4 regions of the Allobosea sp. P4_E12 genome follow, and region 1 is predicted to be linked to each of the others. Evidence: riboswitches for the same ligand, from Rfam matches in the RefSeq annotation. Region 1 holds a riboswitch; each other region holds the start of a gene.

Region 1 (4,655 bases):
AGCTGATGCGCCGCCGCACGCGCGACCTCGCTGGCAATCTTGCCGCGTTGAAGGCCGAAACCGCGACCCGGCTGATGCCGAATGGCGAGGCGATGGTGACGCCGATCGCGGCCATCGTGCCCGGCGACCGCGTCCTGATCCAGCCGGGCGAGCGCGTCAGTGTCGATGGCATCATCGAGACCGGCTCCTCCGAAATCGACCAGAGCCTCGTCACCGGTGAAACCCTGCCGCATGCCGTCATGGCCGGCGCGCAGGTCTATGCCGGCACCGTGAACCTCTCCGGGGCCCTGACCGTCAAGGTCGAAGCCGCAGCCAGCGGCACCCTGCTCGACGAGATCGATGCCCTGATGGCGCGCGCGGTCGAAAGCCGCTCCCGCTATGTCAAGCTTTCCGATCGGGCGGCAAGGGTCTACGCCCCTCTCGTCCACGCCACGGCGCTCGCGACCCTGCTGGGCTGGATGGCCTTCGGCCTGCCCTGGCCCGAAGCACTGATCATCGCCATCACCGTCCTGATCATCACCTGCCCCTGCGCGCTGGGGCTGGCGATTCCGGCCGTGCAGGTCGTTGCTGCGTCTGCCCTGTTCAAGCGCAAGGTCATGCTGAAACAGGGCGATGCGCTGGAGCGCCTGGCCGAAGCCGATGTCGCTGTCTTCGACAAGACCGGCACCCTCACCCTGCCGGACCCCGATCTGGTCAATGGCGCTGAGATCGATACCGCAACCTTGCAGGCGGCGGGCAGGCTGGCAGCCGCGAGCCGCCACCCTCTCGCCCGCGCCATCGCCCGTGCCGCCGGCCATCCTGCTCCTGCGAGCGATGTCAGCGAAAATCACGGCGCAGGCCTGAGCGCGATTGTGGATGGGATCGAGACCCGTCTCGGCAGCGTCGCTTATTGCGAGGCCGGGGCGGAAGCCGCCATCGTCGCCGCGCGCCATCCCTCAGCCTCCCTGATCGCCTGGCGCCATGGCACTGAATGCGCCATCTTCGCGGTCGATCAGAAGATCCGGCCGGAGGCGCGCGACTGTATCGCCGCGCTACGCGGTCTCGGCCTCGAGATCCGCATTCTCTCCGGCGACCGAAGCGAAGCTGTCGCGCCGGTCGCCTCGGCCCTCGGTATCACGGAGGCCGAAGCCGGCCTGCGTCCCGACGAGAAGCTCAAGGCGCTCGACCGGCTCAGCGCCAAGGGGCGCAAGGTGCTGATGATCGGCGACGGGCTCAACGACGCTCCGGCCCTTGCCAAGGCCCATGTTTCGATCTCGCCGATCAGCGCGACCGACCTGGCGCAGGCCTCGGCCGACATTGTCTTCATCGGCGACAGCTTGATGCCGGTCGCCGACAGCCTGCGCATCGCCCGCAGGGCGCGCAACCTCATGCTGGAAAACCTCTGGTTTGCGGTGCTGTACAATGCCGTCGCGGTGCCGATTGCCGTCGCGGGCTTCGCGACGCCGCTCGTCGCAGCCGTCGCGATGTCGGGCTCGTCACTGGTGGTCACGCTCAACGCGCTGCGCGCGGGACGCGGCCTGCCGCGGCAGAATACGGGAGTGGCGTCATGAATATCCTGGTGATCCTGTTCCCCCTGGCACTCGGTCTCGGACTGCTGGGGTTGGCGGCCTTCTTCTGGTGCATGCGCACCGGCCAGTTCAGCGATCTCGAGGGACCGAGCTGGCGCATTTTGAGGGATGACGACCTGCGTTCGCCTGGGGACACCCGCACCAACGATCATTGACGCAGCGGCCGTTCCGGCCTTACCTCGCCAGCGACGGTTCCCTTAGGGGATCAAAAGGGAATGCGGTGCGGATGGTTCGCCATTCAATGCCGTGGCTGCCCCCGCAACTGTAAGCGGCGAGCCTTTCGCCACACGCCACTGGGGCCCTCGGACCTGGGAAGGCGGCGACAAGGCACCGACCCGCGAGCCAGGAGACCTGCCGTCAGCCGTGGTCACACGCGAACACGTTCGGACGGGGTGTTTCGATCGCTTGTTGAACTGCACGCTGGCTAAGGGCAGCGGACGGGGCCTCGCGTTCGCGGTGACGTGCCACAGACGTCAACGCCCGAGGTTCCATCGTGATCCGTCCTCCCAAGGTTGCCCGGCGCAGCCGGCTGCTCATCACCCTGTCGCTCCTTGTCTCCGCCGGCTCCCTCCCCGCCAACCAGGCATCCGCCCAGTCAGCCACCGAATCGATTGCCCTCGACGAAATCGTCGTCAGCGCGACGACGCGACCCACGCCAGCGCGCGAGATCGCCAATTCCGTGACCGTCATCACTGCCGGTGATATCGAGCGCGAGCAGCGCCGGACCCTGCCGCAGGCGCTCGCCGCCGTTCCCGGCCTCAATATCGTGCAGACCGGCGGGCCGGGCGGGCTGACCTCGGTCTTCATCCGCGGCACCAACTCCAACCACGTCAAGGTATTGATCGACGGCATCGAGGCCAACGACCCGTCGACCCCGAACCGCTCCTTCGATTTCGGCTCGATGCTGACCGACGACATCGAGCGCATCGAAGTGCTACGCGGACCGCAAAGCGGCCTCTACGGCGCCAACGCGCTGGGCGGCGTCATCTCGATCACCACCAAGCGTGGCGAGGGTCCGCCGAAGCTCACGGCCCGAGCCGAGGCCGGCTCATACGGCACCTTCAACCAGTCGGTCGGCCTCAGCGGCGGCGATGACCGCTTCAACTACGCCCTCAGCATCGCCCATTTCAAATCGGATTCGACCCCGGTGACGCCTCCCGGGCTCGTGCCGTCGGGGCGCCGCGTCAACCCGAATTCCTACGACAATTGGACCTATTCGGCCCGGTTCGGCGTCGCGCTGTCCGATACGCTGTCGCTGAACTGGGTCGGCCGCCACACTGACGGCTACCTGCTCTTCACCGGCGATTCCGGCTTTCCGAGCACGCCCAGCAGCTTCCGCAGCAGCCAGGACTACAAGCAGGCCTTCACCCGCGGAGAGGTCGTCTGGGATCCGCTTGGTGGGCGCTTCGTCAATCGCTTCGGCCTGTCCTACAGCAATCAGGACCGCACCGGCCGCACGCCGAATGCGATTGGTATCCTCGGCCTGCCGACGGAGAATCTCGGCGAGCGCACCAAGGTCGACTGGCGCGGCGACCTTGAGCTGATGAAGGGGCAGACCCTGGTGATGGGTCTGCAATACGAGCGCGAACGGCTGGAAACCCGCGCGCTCACGGCATCCAACGGCAATACGGGCGCCTTTGCCGAACTCCAGTCGAATTTCGGCGACCGGCTCTTCATGGTCTCGAACATCCGCTACGACGATGACGAGACCTTTGGCGGCCACACGACCTACCGCTTCGCGCCAGCCTATATCGTGCCGGAAATCGAAACCAAGCTGAAGGGGAGCTATGGCACGGGGTTCAAGGCCCCGACCCTGAGCGAGCGTTTCAGCGATTCTCGCCCGGCCTTCAACTTCTTCGGCAATCCCAACCTGAAGCCGGAAGAAAGCCGCGGCTGGGATCTTGGCTTCGAGCAGCCTCTCCTCGATGACAAGGTCCGGTTCGGCGCCACCTATTTCCACAACGACATCGAGAACCTGATCGTCACCAACGTGGCGCGGAACTCCTATGCCAATATCGGCAAGGCCACGACCAAGGGGGTGGAGGCCTTTACCGCGCTCGAAATCTCGCCGCAGTTCAAGGTGCGGGCCGACTACACCTTCACCATCGCCAAGGACGACATCGCCCGGCAGGAACTGCTGCGCCGTCCCCGTCACAAGGCCAGCGTGACGGCGAGCTGGACCCCGGTTGACAAGCTCACCCTTTCGGCGACGCTGATCTATGTGGGTGAGCGCGTCGACGGAAACCGTGACTTCTCGATCTCGCGCATGCGGGCGCCGGGTGCGGCCATCGTCAATCTCGCCGCCGAGTACAAGGCGACGGACAGGCTCAGTGTCTTCGGCCGCATCGATAACCTGCTGGACAAGCGCTACGAGAACCCCGTCGGCTTCCTGGTGCCGGGTCTGAGCGCCTATGGCGGCCTGAAGGTAACGCTGTGAAGCCTTGGGCGGCCCGCGCGATGACTCGCGGCGCCGTTCTGGCGCTTGGCCTCTTGCTCGGTTTCGGCGGCCTGACGGCCGCCGAAACGCCGGCCAAGCCATCCCGCATCGTCTCGCTCAACATGTGCTCGGACGAACTGGTGCTGCGGCTCGCCGAGCGCGAGCGCATCGCCTCGGTCACCTGGCTCTCGCAGGACCCGCGCAACGCCAACATGGCCGAGATTGCCAAGACCATCCCGGCCAATCACGGTCTGGTGGAGGAGGTGCTGAGTTACAAGCCCGATCTGATCATCGCTGGCGCCTACACGACGCGCAGCACGGTCGCGCTGCTGAAGAAGGCCGGTGTTCCCGTCCGCGAATTCGGGGTGCCGCGCAATCTCGCTGAAATGCGTGCCCAGATCGCCGAGATGGCGGCCCTGCTCGGCGAGCCAGAACGCGGCGCGGCCCTGATCGCAGCGATCGACCGGCGCCTCGACACGCTCGCCGCCAACCAAAGCGCGGGCCATCCCAGGGCGCTGGTCCTGCGGCCGAACGGGTTCACGGTCGGGCGCGGCTCGCTGGTGGACGAGATCCTGACCCGCGCCGGCCTGACCAATCTCGCCGCCGAACTCGGCATCGACAATTACGGCCAGATCGCGCTGGAGACCGTC
Region 2 (4,655 bases), on a different contig from region 1:
GCGCTTGTCACAGCGGCGGCCCGTCAATCGGGTGGCGCTAGGTCCGCTGCGTCTCAGAACTCAACCGAGGCTGCGAGCTTGAAGGTACGGCCCGCCGCGGTCTGCAGTTCGAGCGGGTTGGTCGCGGCGACTGCGGCCGAAGCCGGAACCTTGTCGAAATTATAGACGTTCGAGAAATAGCGGCGGTCGAAGATGTTCTGCACGCCGCCGCGGACCGTGATGTACGAGGTCGGCTTCCAGTTCAGGAAGGCATCGAACACGGTGTAGCCCGCCGGCTTGAAGATGGTCGGCGCGCTGGCGCGGGTGACGCCCGCCCCCAAGGTTCCGATGACCTCGGCCTCCAGCCCATATTCGGGCATCAGGTATTTCAGCCCGGCGACAGCGGTAAACGGGGTGATCGAGTTATACGGCGTGGTCAATGCGCCAGCATCCGCTTTTTGCGTGCCGTATTGGTAGCTCAACGCGACATTGGCGAGCCAGCGCTCGTGGAATTTCCACTCGGCCGATGCCTCGATACCGGAAATCTTGACGCTCGAGAGGTTGCGATAGGTCAGATCGGTCGAACCGAGGATCGGCGCGAAGTTCTGAATGAAGTCCTTGTAATCGGCATGGAAGACGCCGACCGAGAACCAGCCATTGTCGAAGCGGCCGCGGATGCCGGCTTCGTAGGACGTGACGCTCTCGGGCTTGAGATCCGGGTTCGGGATCAGGTTCTGGGTGCCCATCGGCAGCGACGTATAGAGCTGCTGCGCGGTCGGCATCTTGAAGCCCTGGGCGTAGCGGGCATAGAGTGAATAGGTCTCGTCGAGCTTGAAGATCGTGCCGACCTGCGGGATCAGCTTATGCGAGTCGATCTCGCGCGGAGCCTTGCCCGGCACGATGACGTAGCCTGGCCCAATGCTCGGGTCGATCTTGTAATTGGCGTAACGGACGCCCGGCGTGATCGTCCAGCGACCGTTTAGCAATTCGATTTCGTCCTGCAGATAGAAATCGTAGCGCGTCGTCGTCGCGTTGGCGAAGTTGAAGCCGCCTGCAATCGTCGTGGTGGTGACGCCGGTCGACATGTTCCGGACGTCGTCGCGACGCTCATAATCGGTCTTGGTGACGTCGCCCTGGAACCCGTAGGTCAGCCTGTGGAAGCTCGAGCCGAGCGCGAAGCTCGACTTGGCCTGGATGTCGAGCTGGGAGAATTGTTCGGAATAGTCGAGGAAGCCGCGGGTGAAACGCTGCTGGCTGTTGGTCTGCGTCTGGTAGCGATTATTGGTGACCTCACGCTTCTGTGGCGAGAACGATGCCTGCCAGCGGATCGAGTCGAGGAAGCTCGTGCCGACATCCCATTGATGCTCGAAGGCGATGCGCTGGCGTGACTTCACTTCATCTCGGATATAGGGTCCGTTGCGGAGACCAGACGCCAAGACATTGTAGTCCCAGAGCTGATTTACCTTTGAGCTGTTGTCGAAATACTCTCCGGTCAGCTTGAACGTATGGTCTGTCGTCGGCGAGAAGACGATCTTGCCGAAGGCGTTCCAAACCGTGCTGTCGAGCGGGTTCAGCGTGTCGCAGCCGAGATAGCGCAGGCTCGGCACGGGGCAGCCCCAGCGGCCGCCATCGGCCCGGGCACGGCTGAGTTTGGCCTCCTCCGCCGTCTTCTGGCTCAGGCCGACAATGGCCTCGAGGGCAGGGGTGAGCCTGAAGGCCGCAATGCCGGTCTTGGTGAAGGAGCGGTCGAAACTGTCATACCCGGCATCGAGACGTACGGCATACGGCTTGTCCTTGCCTTTCAGCAGGTCCTGGGGATCGAGCGTACGATAGGCGACGATGCCGCCCAGAGCATCGGCGCCCCAGAGCACGGAGCCCGGGCCACGCACGATCTCGACGCTCTTCAGGAAGGGCATCTCGACAAAGTTGCGATTGCCATCAGTGATGCGCTCGATCACACGCGATCCATCGACCTGCATCTGGACGCGGTTGCCGCCGACCCCCCGGATCGTGAAGCCATCGAGGTTGCCGAACGGGTCGGTGCCGCTGGTGAGGCGGTTGACGCTGACGCCCGGCTGGTAGCGGACGAGGTCCTGCATGTCGCGCGTCATGCGCTCGTCGAGTTCCTGCCGTGAGATAACGTTCACGACGCCGGGAACATCGAGAACCTGCTTTTCACCGCGTGTCGCCGTGACCGTAATCTGGTCGAGCGTGAACGCCGGTGACGCACTGCCGCCATCTGCGATCGCTTGAGAGTAACAAATCGTGCTTTGAAGGATTGTAAAAAGGAAAGTGGCTGAAAAATATGGTTTTGATTTGTTCTTCATTGGAAGATCCCAGTCCATTTGCGGGTGGATGTAGTCCGCTGGTACTAGGATTCGCAATTGTAAATTTGACACAGTGTTTTCTGATGTACTTTTGTAGTGAATTACATGCAATCTATAATAGATATAGATTCTAATTATTCTACTTTAGCAATTGCGCGGGGAACTGCTTGCGCCGCATCGCCTGCGCGCGACCAGGGTACACCCCGCCGTCGGGGGCAGCGTCAGTCGGCGCAGATAGCGACATGGAGACATAAAGATGTCTTTATATTCCCATTGACTGCGGCGAGCATTTGGACCTAGGTTGGGGTGTCGTGGTTCTCTGGGTCTGTTTGCCCGGAGCTAAGAGGGAAGCCGGTGCGTCGAGGTCGCTATTGACCTGGGCAAGGCCGGCGCTGCCCCCGCAACTGTAAGCGGTGAGCCGCTGTCCAAGATGTGTCACTGAGGCCGGCAAGGTCTCGGGAAGGCCGGACAGCAGCGATGACCCGTGAGCCAGGAGACCTGCCTCGACGAACTGAACGTCCTCGGGCGGGGTGTCCCGGTGGAGCGCTTTGCGATTGCGCAGGCTCTTCGCCGGCGGAATCCTGGACGCGTCCGCTTTGGCCTTTGCTCCCAACTTCTGGGGTAAGCCTATGTCATCTTCACTTCCTGTCGCGACCCTTGGGACGCCGCGCATTGGTCCGCGCCGCGAACTCAAACTCGCTCTCGAAAGCTATTGGTCGGGCAAGTCGACCGAAAGGGACCTGCTCGACACCGCCGCCGCATTGCGCGCCGCCAACTGGGCCCGCCAGAAGGCACGCGGCGTCACCGTCATCCCGTCGAACGACTTTTCGTTCTACGATCAGGTGCTGGACATCAGCGTGATGGTCGGCGCGATTCCCGAGATCTATGGCTGGAAGGGTGGTCCGGTCGGGCTGGCGACCTATTTCGCCATGGCGCGAGGTGCGCAAAGCGAGACCGAGCCGCACACCTCCTGCGGCCATGCCCACCACGACCACGAGCATTCCCACGGCGCCCCGGCGCAGGAAATGACCAAGTGGTTCGACACCAACTACCACTACATGGTGCCCGAATTCGCGACCGGACAGCGCTTCGCACTGTCCTCGCTCAAGGCGGTCGACGAGTATCGTGAGGCCAAGTCACTCGGCTACGACACCCGCCCCGTTCTGCTTGGGCCGGTCACCTATCTGAAACTCGGCAAGAGCAAGGACGCCAGCCTCGATCCGCTCTCGCTGCTCGGCGAGTTGCTGCCGGTCTATATCGATGTGCTGCGCCGCCTTTCCGCCAATGGTGCCGAATGGGTCCAGATCGACGAGCCTTGTCTGGTGCTCGATCTCGACGAGGCCGCCCGCGACGCCCTGCGCCGGACCTATGCCACCATCGCCCATGCCTTGCCGCAGCTGAAGGTCATGCTGACGACCTATTTCGGTGGTCTCGGCGACAATCTCGACACGGCGGTCACGCTGCCTGTCGCAGGCCTTCATCTCGACCTCGTGCGCGCTCCCGCGCAGCTCGAGGAGGTGCTGGCCAAGGCACCGCGCGGGCTCGTGCTGTCGCTCGGCATGATCGATGGCCGCAACATCTGGCGGGCCAACCTGCCGGCGCTGCTCGGCCGGCTCGAGCCGGTGGTCGCCAGGCGCGGCACCGACCATGTCCAGATCGCACCCTCCTGCTCGCTGCTGCACACGCCGATAGATCTCGATCTCGAAACCGATCTCGACTCCGACCTGAAGAGCTGGCTCGCCTTCTCCGTACAGAAGATGGGCGAACTCTCGGTGCTGGGCAAAGCCCTCGCGGGTGGCCGCGACAGCGTCAGGGATGCCCTGGACGCTTCGGCGGCCGCAGCGGCGGCCCGAAAGGCTTCGCCGAAAGTCCACGATGCCGCAGTGGCTGCGCGTGTCGCGGCGGTGACGCCCAGCATGACGGACCGCAAGAGCCCCTTCGCAGCCCGAGCGAAATTGCAGCGCGAACGCTTCAACCTGCCAGCCTTCCCGACGACAACGATCGGCTCCTTTCCGCAGACCGCCGAGGTCCGCAAGGCCCGCTCGGCTCATGCCAAGGGCCTGATCAGCGATGCCGACTATGAGCAATTCCTGCGTGAGGAGACGGAGCGCACGGTGCGCTGGCAGGAGGAGATTGGCCTCGACGTGCTCGTCCATGGCGAGTTCGAGCGCAACGACATGGTGCAGTATTTTGGCGAGCAGCTCGCCGGCTTCGCCTTCACCAAACATGGCTGGGTCCAGAGCTACGGCTCGCGCTGTGTGCGGCCGCCGATCCTGTTCGGCGACGTCTCGCGGCCGCAGCCGATGACGGTCGGCTGGTGGACCTATTCGCAGTCGCTGACGGTGAGGC
Region 3 (4,655 bases), on a different contig from region 1:
TGCCATGGGCCGTCTCGACGATCTTGATCGCCTTCGGCAGATGCGCGGCGATCTCGGCCTTGACGCGTTCGCGGCCGGCCGCATCGACGAGGTCGCTCTTGTTGAGCAGGATCAGGTCGGCGCAGAGGATCTGGTCCTCGAACACTTCTTCGAGCGGGTTGTCGTGCCCGACCGCGGCATCCTGCGCCGCCTGCGCAGCGAGAGCGGCGGGATCATCCGCGAACTGGCCATCCGCCACGGCCGGACCATCGACCACGGCGATGACACCATCGACCGTGACACGTGACCGAATGGCCGGCCAATTGAACGCGTTGACCAGCGGCTTCGGCAGGGCAAGCCCCGAGGTCTCGATCAGGATGTGTTCCGGCGGGTTCGGCCGGTCGAGCAGCTTTTCCAGCGCTGGCACGAAGTCGTCGGCGACGGTGCAGCAGATGCAGCCATTCGGCAGCTCGACGATGTCCTCCGCGGTGCAGCCGGAAATGCCGCAGCCGTCGATGAAGGAACCGTCGAAGCCGAGATCGCCGAACTCATTGACCAGCACGGCGATGCGCTTGCCCCCTGCATTCTCCAGCAGGTGCCGCACCAGTGTGGTCTTTCCGGCCCCGAGGAAGCCGGTGATGATCGTGCAGGGGATCTTGCCCAGCGAGCGGGCTTGGGGAGCGTTCATGATCTCATCCTTGTTGGCGCGCCGGGAGAGGCGGTACGCGCGCGACCACGCCCTTGCGGAACGAAGCGGGTCTTTCTTTCCAGGGAACGATACCGTTTGCGCTGGCTGCAAAGCTTGCAGCTGCGTCAACGATTTCGGCGATATGGGTGTCTGCGTCGAGATCGCCGATCAGATAGGTCCATTTGCCGTCGGCCGCCAAGGCGACGGTGCAGGGGCGATTGCAGACCGCGAGGCAGTCGACGGGTTCGACCGGAAGCGTCCCGCCGTCGCGCGCGATGCGTTCGCGCAGCGCCTCGGCAAAACCCAGTCCGGGCTGGTCGTAACCCTCCGGCAGGTCCGCCCGCGCGCGCCGGCAGGCGACGCAGACGAAAATGGTGACATCGCCTTCGGGCATAGGCCGGTTCCTTTGCTTCCGGCGCGATCCCGGGGGATCGCGCTCAGCGTCAGGCCTTGGCCGGGGCTGCGGCACGGCGCGTCGCCCAGGGCCAGAGCACGCCGACGGCAAAGCCGGTAGCGAGCCAGAGGGCAGCCTGGAGCGCGAGCGAGAGCGCGGCGAAATGCGCTGCGATTTCGGCCGGGACCTTGCTCTCCGGGGCGGCGGGATGTGGTGCGCCGATCAGATGCGGGACGAGCATGGCAAGCACGGCAAGTGCCCGCAGCCAGCTCGCCTCCGTCCGCAGGAAGACCCAGAGGCCGCCGGCGGTGACGAGCGCGGTGGCGATCCACCAGGTCTGGCGGTGGAGCAGTTCGGCTGACGCGCTGCCGGGCAATTCCGGTGCGAGCCCGGTCGCCGGCACGAGGCCGAAGGCCAGGAAGCCGCAAGCCGCCCAGATCAGTGCGGTCCGTTCAGTGATGGCATCGCCCGCTGCGATCATGCCGCCGAGCAGCAGGGCGGCAAAGCCGATCGCGGTCGCAATGGTGACGATGGTGGTGAAGGCCGTGCGCTGCAAGCCGTCCTGTGGCTTCCACTCGGCGTGGTCGGCTGCGTCGGCGCCGCCATGGGCAAGGACGATCCTGGCATCGCCGGTGAAGCTGGCGTGCTGAAGCTCGGCTGCGCGCAACGCCGTCTCAAAGGTTTCCGCCTTGAGGATCAGCGGCGTGGTGGTGACATGCTGGAGTGCTGCGACCAGGAGCCCAGCAAGAAGCCCGGCCAGAAGACTGACCGTGAGAACACGATTGACCATGTTGCCTTTCCCTCAGTGGCAGGGAAAGGCGAGGGTGTGGCGCGTGTCGTGGGCTGCGTTGTGAACGCTGGTCGAATGGGCGAAGCCGACGGTGAAGATCAGGGCTGCGCCGAGTGCCAGGGCAGCTGCGACAGCCTTGACGCGCTCGGATGCGCTGGCCTGGGTGGTGATCGAAGCCGTATTCGTCGTCATCTCGGTCTCCTTGGCCACCCCGCCGGCAGCCCGCTGGATTGCATCACTCATCGACGGCAGGTCTCCTGGCTCGCGGGTCCGGATCTCTCGCCGCCTTCCCGGGACAATCCCAGTGGCCGATGGCGCGAAACTCGCCGCTTACAGTTGCGGGGGCAGCCGCGGTATCGCACCGCGTTCCCTTTTCACCTCCTTGCAGAGGCACCGTCGGGGATGATCATTAGCCATCTGCACGGTGCTGTGCAATGCAGCGATCGTGATTGCGAGCGCAGTGAAGCGATGTGATCTCTGATGGCCTGTCCCGGCTTGTTTCGCTTCGCTCGCCAGGTCCGTTCCTTAGGCTGATCTTCCCTGGGTTGAGATTTTGGCAGTGGCAGCGATCCTTTCCCCTCTTACCCTCGTTCTGGGCGGCGCCCGCTCCGGCAAGAGCCGCCATGCCGAGGCCCTGATCGAGATGGTGCCGGCGCCCTGGATCTATCTCGCCACGGCGCAGGCCTATGACGATGAGATGCGCGCCCGGATTGCCGAGCACCGCGCCCGCCGGTCGCAGGATTGGATGACCATCGATGCGCCGCTGGCCCTGGCGCAGGCGATCCGCGCGGTTCCCGCGGGGCAACCTGCCCTGGTGGACTGCCTGACGCTCTGGCTGACCAACGTGATACTGGCAGAGCAGGATGTGGCGGCTGCAAGCCGGGAACTGGTCGAGGCCTGCGTTTCGGCACGTGGCCCGGTGGTCCTGGTTTCCAACGAGGTCGGGCTCGGTATCGTGCCCGAGAATGCGCTCGCCCGACGGTTCCGCGACGAGGCGGGGCGGTTGCACCAGATGCTTGCGGCGCGGGCCGACCGGGTGATCTTCATGGTCGCCGGTCTGCCGATGCAGGTGAAATGAGCAGGAGGTTCCGATGACGATCGATGCTGACGAGGCCGCCCGCCACAAGGCCAAGATGGAAAAGCGCAAGGCGGTGCAGGATGCCGAGGTCGCCGCCAAGACGATCGAAAAGGGACTCCTGATCGTCAATACGGGGCCAGGCAAGGGCAAGTCGACCGCCGCCTTCGGATTGATCCTGCGGGCTCTCGGCCATGACTGGCGCGTCGGGGTGGTGCAGTTCATCAAGGGCGCCTGGGCGACAGGTGAACGCAAGGCGCTCGACGCCTTCGGCGATCGCATCGTCTGGCACACGATGGGCGAAGGCTTCACCTGGGAAACGCAGGACAAGGCCCGCGACATCGCTGCCGCCGGGCGCGCCTTCGCCAAGGCCAAGGCGTTGATGGACGATCCGGAGATACGCCTGCTCGTGCTCGACGAACTCAATATCGCGCTGCGCTACGACTATCTGCCGCTGGCGGAGGTGGTCGAGACATTGGCGAGCCGGCGCCCTGATCTGCACATCGTCGTCACCGGCCGCAATGCCAAGCCCGAGTTGATCGCCGTCGCAGACCTCGTCACCGAGATGACGGTGGTCAAGCATCACTTCGCGGCGGGCGTGAAGGCACAGGCCGGGATCGAGTTCTGAGGCCAGGGCATCGACCCGAAACGTGGATCGCAGCTTTCGGGAAAGTCGAAGCAAACACAGAAGGTGAGATCGTCGTTCCCGATGCGATGCCCGGTCCGATGAACTAGAGGGCGAGCGCGGTGACGGCCCCCGCAACGGCGAGCCCCCACAGCAGCAGACACGCCCTCCGATAGAGAGCGAGCGCCCGCCGGATATCCGCCGCTTCCGCTTCGGCCCGGCCGTCCCCCATCCACCCGTCGTCGACCCTGACATCGCCATAGACGCGCGGGCCCGCCAGCCGGAGGCCGAGCGCACCTGCCATCGCGGCTTCCGGCCAACCGGCATTGGGCGAACGATGATGGCGGGCATCGCGTCGGACAGCTCGCCACGCATTGGCGGGGTCTGACGTTTTGTCGAGTGCGGCGGCTGCGGTCAGCAGCAGCGCGGTGAGGCGAGAGGCGGGAAGGTTGACGAGGTCGTCGAGACGCGCCGCCGCCCAGCCGAAGGCGAGGTGGCGCGGTGTCTTGTGGCCGATCATCGAATCGGCGGTATTGATCGCCTTGTAGAGCGCGCCGCCCGGCAGGCCGCCGACGCCGAGCCAGAAAGCCGGAGCGACGATCCCGTCCGAGAAATTCTCGGCAAGGCTTTCGATTGCGGCGCGGGAAACTCCGGCTTCGTCGAGGGTTTCGGGGTTGCGGCCGACAATCATCGAAACGGCGATGCGTCCGCCTTTGAGCCCGTCCCGCTCCAGTCCTTCGGCGACCCGTGCGACATGCTCGTGCAGGCTGCGCTGTGCGATGAGGCTGGAGGCGACGAGCGCGAGGGGCAGCCAGCCCAGCGGGCCGAGGCCGCGGCAGAGCAGGGTCAGCCCCCATGAGATGGCGAATGTGGCGGCAAGCAGCAGCGCGAGGGCGAGGCCGCCGGCCGCCTTGCGCACGATGAAGGAGGCGCGCTCGCGATTGAGCATCCGGTCGAGCCGGGAGATCAGCGCACCGATCCAGGTGACGGGATGGCCGATCAGCGCATACAAGCCCTGGGGGTAGCCGAATCCCGCCTCGATGATCAGGGCGGCGGCGAGGAGCGGTAGGGAATCGGACAGGCTCATGCGGGGCGGGAATGGCT
Region 4 (4,655 bases), on a different contig from region 1:
TTTCAGGTCCGAGACCATGACCTCGTCCCAGAGATCGCGCGCCTTGAGATCGCGGACGAGGTCGGCATTCACGACCGTGAAGTCGCCCGACATGTTCGCCTTGACGTAGAGCTGGCTATAGGACGGCTCGATCGACTGCGAGACACCGACGATGTTGGAGATCGTTGCGGTAGGGGCGATCGCCATGCAGTTCGAGTTGCGCATGCCGGTGGTCTTCACCCGCTCGCGCAGGCTGTCCCAGTCCAGCGTCGTCGAACGATCGAGCTCGACATCGCCGTCGCGGGCCTCCGAGAGGATGTCGAGCGAGTCGATCGGCAGGATGCCCTTCGACCAGAGCGAGCCTTCGAAGCTCGGGTAGCGACCGCGCTCGGCGGCAAGATCGACCGAGGCCGAGATCGCAAACCAGCTGATCGCCTCCATCGAGGTGTCGGCGAAGGCTACGGCACCCTCGGACGCCGCGGGCAGGCGCAAGGTCTGCAGCGCATCCTGGAAGCCCATGATGCCGAGGCCGACCGGGCGGTGGCGCAGGTTCGAGCGGCGTGCCTCGGGGATCGTGTAGAAATTGATGTCGATGACGTTGTCGAGCATCCGCATCGCGGTCGCGACCGTCTTGCCGAGCCTGGCCCGGTCGAGCCCGCCCGCCGTCACATGGGCTGCGAGGTTGATCGAGCCCAGATTGCAGACGGCGACCTCGTCGGCCGAGGTGTTCAGCGTGATCTCGGTGCACAGGTTCGAGGAATGCACCACGCCGGCATGCTGCTGCGGCGAGCGCAGGTTGCAGGCATCCTTGAAGGTCATCCAGGGATGGCCGGTTTCGAACAGCATGGTCAGCATCTTGCGCCAGAGATCGAGCGCGTTGAGGCGCTTGAACACCTTGATCTCACCGCGCTCGGCCTTGGCTTCATAGGCCTCATAGGCCGCCTTGAACGGCTTGCCGTAGAGATCGTGAAGGTCGGGCGTCTCGTCGGGCGAGAACAGCGTCCACTGGCCTCCGGCGGCGACGCGCTGCATGAACAGGTCGGGGATCCAGTTCGCCGTGTTCATGTCATGGGTACGGCGGCGGTCGTCGCCGGTGTTCTTACGCAGATCGAGGAACTCCTCGATGTCGACATGCCAGGTTTCGAGATAGGCGCAGACCGCGCCCTTGCGCTTGCCACCCTGGTTGACGGCGATCGCGGTGTCGTTGGCGACCTTGAGGAACGGCACGATGCCCTGGCTCTCGCCATTGGTGCCCTTGATATGAGCGCCAAGGCCACGCACAGGCGTCCAGTCATTGCCCAGCCCGCCGGAATATTTGGCCAGCAGGGCGTTGTCCTTCACCGCTTTGAAGATGCCGTCGAGATCGTCCGGCACCGTGGTCAGGAAGCAGGAGGAGAGCTGCGGCCTGAGGGTTCCTGCGTTGAACAGGGTCGGCGTCGAGGCCATGAAGTCGAAGGAGGAGAGCAGGTCGTAGAAGGCGATCGCCCGGGCCTCGCGGTCGATCTCGCGGATCGCCAAACCCATCGCGACACGCATGAAGAAGGCCTGCGGCAGCTCGAAGCGATTGCCTCGGACATGCAGGAAATAGCGGTCATAGAGCGTCTGGAAGCCGAGATAATCGAACTGGAGGTCGCGCTCCGGCTTGAGCGCAGCCGCAAGGCGGGCGAGATCGAAGCGTCCAAGCTCGGGATCGAGCAGCTCGTTGGCGATGCCGGTCTTCACATAGACGTGGAGATAGTCGCCGTAACGTACTGACATTTCTGCCTGAGTCGCCTGTTCCGGACGACCGGAGACGAAGCTCAGCGCCTCGCGGCGGAGCTTGTCGAGCAGGAGGCGAGCCGAGACCTTGGAATAGTTCGGTTCGGTCTCGACCAGGGTGCGCGCAGCCAGGATCGGCGCCTGCGCCAGCTCATCCTGACTGATGCCGTCATAGAGGTTGCGCTGCGCTTCGCTCAGCACGGCTTCAGCCGAGACGCCGTCGAGCCCGGCGCAGGCTTCGCGAATGACCGTGGCGAGGCGAGCCCCATCGAGCGGCACGAGCGCGCCGTCGGCTGCCTTCATGCGCAGCACCGGCGCGGAGGCGACCACAGGCTTCGCTTCCGCCTTGGCGCGGGCCCGTTCCTGGGCTCGTTCCTCGCGGTAGAGCACATAGGCGCGGGCGACCTTGTGGTGTTCGCTGCGCATCAGCGCGAGTTCGACCTGATCCTGCACATCCTCGATATGGAAGGTACGGCCGGCATCGGCGCGCCGCGTCAGCCCGGCGACGATCTGCTGGGTCAACTCCGCGACGATGTCGTGGATTCGGCGCGAGGCAGCGGCGCTGCTGCCCTCGACCGCCAGAAAGGCCTTGGTCAGAGCGACGCTGATCTTGGAGGCGTCGAACGGGGTGACGCTGCCGTTGCGGCGGATCACCTGGTAGCCCGGTTCCGCGGTCGATCGCGCATCGCTGCCTTGCGACGCGATCGGGCTGAACGTCTCAGGGCGGATGGTATCGGTCGCGAGGGACATCGGCTTTCAAACCCCAATCTGTAGGGGGCAAAGGCCAGGCGGAGTCGCAACGGAGAATGTCGCAGCGACGAGCGCCCGCAGACATGACCAAGCGATCCACCGGGACACCCCGCCCGAGGACGATTCTGCTGTCGCGGCAGGTCTCCTGGCTCGCGGGTCATCGCTCTTGTCCCGTCTTCCCAAGGCCTGGCGGCCTCAGTGACTGATAGTCTGGACAAGTACTCGCCGCTGACAGTTGCGGGGGCAGCGCCGGTTTCGCACCGGCTTCCCTCTTAGCTCTCGATCTTGCGACTCGAGAGACCGTGACCACCATATCTAGTGGCTATCGCGACAATTCTGTCAACAGCTTGCCACGGCCTATTCGTTGGCCTGTGAAGAGCGGGGAGTGGTCGAACTATGCGGCGATCGGCCTCGAGGGCGTCATGGCGCAGCTGCTCGCGCTGTCGCCCCACGTGCTATGGCTGCCGAACGGTGGGCCATCTGAGCCCCGACTTGGAGGCCGAATGCGCAAGATCCTGATCATCGGAATTGGTGCCGGCAATCCCGACTATGTCACGGTCCAGGCGATCAACGCCCTCAACCAGGCCGACGTCTTCTTCATTCCCGACAAGGGGACAGAAAAGGCCGCGCTCGGACGGCTGCGGAAGGACATCTGCGAGCGCTTCATCGAACGATCGGATTATCGCCTGGTTCCGGTGCCGATCCCGGAGCGTGCCCCCGCCGGAACGAATTACCGTGGCAGCGTCGACGAGTGGCATGCGCGTATTGCCCATGACTACGAGGGCCTGTTCACGGAAGAACTCGGGGACGGTGAATGCGGAGCCTTCCTCGTCTGGGGTGATCCGACGCTCTATGACAGCACGCTGCGGATCGTCGAGCATATTCGCGCCAGGGGCTTCGCTCTCGAATACGATGTGATCCCGGGCATCAGCAGCGTGCAGGCCCTTGCGGCGCGACACCGGGTCGCCCTCAACCGGATTGGCGAGCCCGTGCTGATCACCACGGGACGCAAACTGGCGGAAGGCTTTCCCAATAACCTCGATAGTGTGGTCGTCATGCTCGACGGGGACCAGGCCTTCAAGAGTGTCGCGGGTGAAGATCTCGATATCTATTGGGGCGCCTATCTCGGCACCAAGGACGAGATTCTGATCGCCGGAAAGCTCTCGGAGGTGATGGGCGATATCGAGCGCATCCGGCGCGAAGCGCGAGAGGAAAAGGGCTGGATCATGGATACCTATCTGCTTCGGAGACGCGACGAGGACTGAACGGCGCAATCCGCGCATGACGACAAAAGGGTCCTTATGTCTTCGATTGGCCCCGTCGGGTGGATTGCTCCATCGTGTCACTGTCGCGGTTCGCCGGGTTGTTTGCCCGGAGCGAAGAAGGAGAGCCATTGCGCCGGACCACCCGATGGCCGATCTCAGCCGTCGAGAGCGCGGCGGATGGTATCGCGGTCGCGCTGGCTGCCGGATCAGCCCGAGTTGGTCCTGGCTCAGACGTCGATGAACCGCTTTCGCGGGGCTGGCGCCTTGCAATTCGCGAGGCCGCTTTGTAGGCGTTCAAGATAGCCAGAGATCGGCACTCCGCGGGATCTTCGTCTTTGGAATCATTCTGAAATACGGCGCCTATGACCGCCGATCTGCGCTCTTTCCGCCTGGAATGGAAAGGTCGCCAATGCGGCGGACATGGACGGGATGCACTCTCGCGACAGGCTGATATCGGATTGGACGAGGCTGCTCGCGCTGCCTGTTCTGCTCTGCCTTGGCGCCTGCTCGGTCGGCCCCGACTACGTCGCGCCGACGCAGGATCTGCCCACCCAATGGAATGGCGCCGCTTCGGCTGCGCGGCCTCCCGCTCGGTCGGAGTGGTGGCGGCAATTCAAGGATCCTGTGCTGGATGGGCTCGTGACCGAAGCGGTTGCAGGCAATCTCGATGTCGCCCAGGCGAAGGCGCGGATTCGCGAAGCGCGAGCGAGCCGGGTCCAGGCGATCGCGCCGCTGTTTCCTCAGGTCAATGGTTCAGCATCGGCAACGCGTTCGCGTTACGCCACAAGCTCCGATTCAGGGGGCGGCAGCGGCATGAGCAACAGCTTGCGCGCGGGCTTCGACACCTCCTGGGAGCTCGACATCTTCGGCGGGCGCGACCGCGCCGTCGAAGCCGCGACCTAT

Evidence for each region. A riboswitch is a leader RNA that binds a small molecule or an ion and turns the genes downstream of it on or off. The one in region 1 is predicted to bind cobalamin.
Region 2: another riboswitch for cobalamin. It lies ahead of metE (5-methyltetrahydropteroyltriglutamate--homocysteine S-methyltransferase); the one in region 1 lies ahead of AC1DW9_RS11400 (TonB-dependent receptor plug domain-containing protein).
Region 3: another riboswitch for cobalamin. It lies ahead of AC1DW9_RS25240 (CbtB domain-containing protein); the one in region 1 lies ahead of AC1DW9_RS11400 (TonB-dependent receptor plug domain-containing protein).
Region 4: another riboswitch for cobalamin. It lies ahead of AC1DW9_RS02305 (ribonucleoside-diphosphate reductase subunit alpha); the one in region 1 lies ahead of AC1DW9_RS11400 (TonB-dependent receptor plug domain-containing protein).

The regions. Positions count from the first base shown of each region.
Region 1 covers NZ_JBFUIY010000007.1:203,190-207,844, reverse strand. Annotated here, with positions in the region: gene AC1DW9_RS11410 (heavy metal translocating P-type ATPase) at 1-1,550, shown strand, start outside; gene ccoS (cbb3-type cytochrome oxidase assembly protein CcoS) at 1,547-1,723, shown strand; cobalamin riboswitch at 1,741-1,941, shown strand; gene AC1DW9_RS11400 (TonB-dependent receptor plug domain-containing protein) at 2,062-4,005, shown strand; gene AC1DW9_RS11395 (ABC transporter substrate-binding protein) at 4,026-4,655, shown strand, end outside.
Region 2 covers NZ_JBFUIY010000002.1:27,907-32,561, reverse strand. Annotated here, with positions in the region: gene AC1DW9_RS02260 (TonB-dependent hemoglobin/transferrin/lactoferrin family receptor) at 54-2,306, opposite strand; cobalamin riboswitch at 2,602-2,826, shown strand; gene metE (5-methyltetrahydropteroyltriglutamate--homocysteine S-methyltransferase) at 2,936-4,655, shown strand, end outside.
Region 3 covers NZ_JBFUIY010000023.1:42,504-47,158, reverse strand. Annotated here, with positions in the region: gene cobW (cobalamin biosynthesis protein CobW) at 1-667, opposite strand, end outside; gene AC1DW9_RS25250 (DUF1636 family protein) at 672-1,061, opposite strand; gene AC1DW9_RS25245 (CbtA family protein) at 1,111-1,851, opposite strand; gene AC1DW9_RS25240 (CbtB domain-containing protein) at 1,864-2,094, opposite strand; cobalamin riboswitch at 2,082-2,264, opposite strand; gene cobU (bifunctional adenosylcobinamide kinase/adenosylcobinamide-phosphate guanylyltransferase) at 2,405-2,929, shown strand; gene cobO (cob(I)yrinic acid a,c-diamide adenosyltransferase) at 2,943-3,554, shown strand; gene cbiB (adenosylcobinamide-phosphate synthase CbiB) at 3,658-4,638, opposite strand; gene cobD (threonine-phosphate decarboxylase CobD) at 4,650-4,655, shown strand, end outside.
Region 4 covers NZ_JBFUIY010000002.1:42,102-46,756, reverse strand. Annotated here, with positions in the region: gene AC1DW9_RS02305 (ribonucleoside-diphosphate reductase subunit alpha) at 1-2,487, opposite strand, end outside; cobalamin riboswitch at 2,606-2,807, opposite strand; gene cobF (precorrin-6A synthase (deacetylating)) at 2,991-3,752, shown strand; gene AC1DW9_RS02295 (efflux transporter outer membrane subunit) at 4,182-4,655, shown strand, end outside.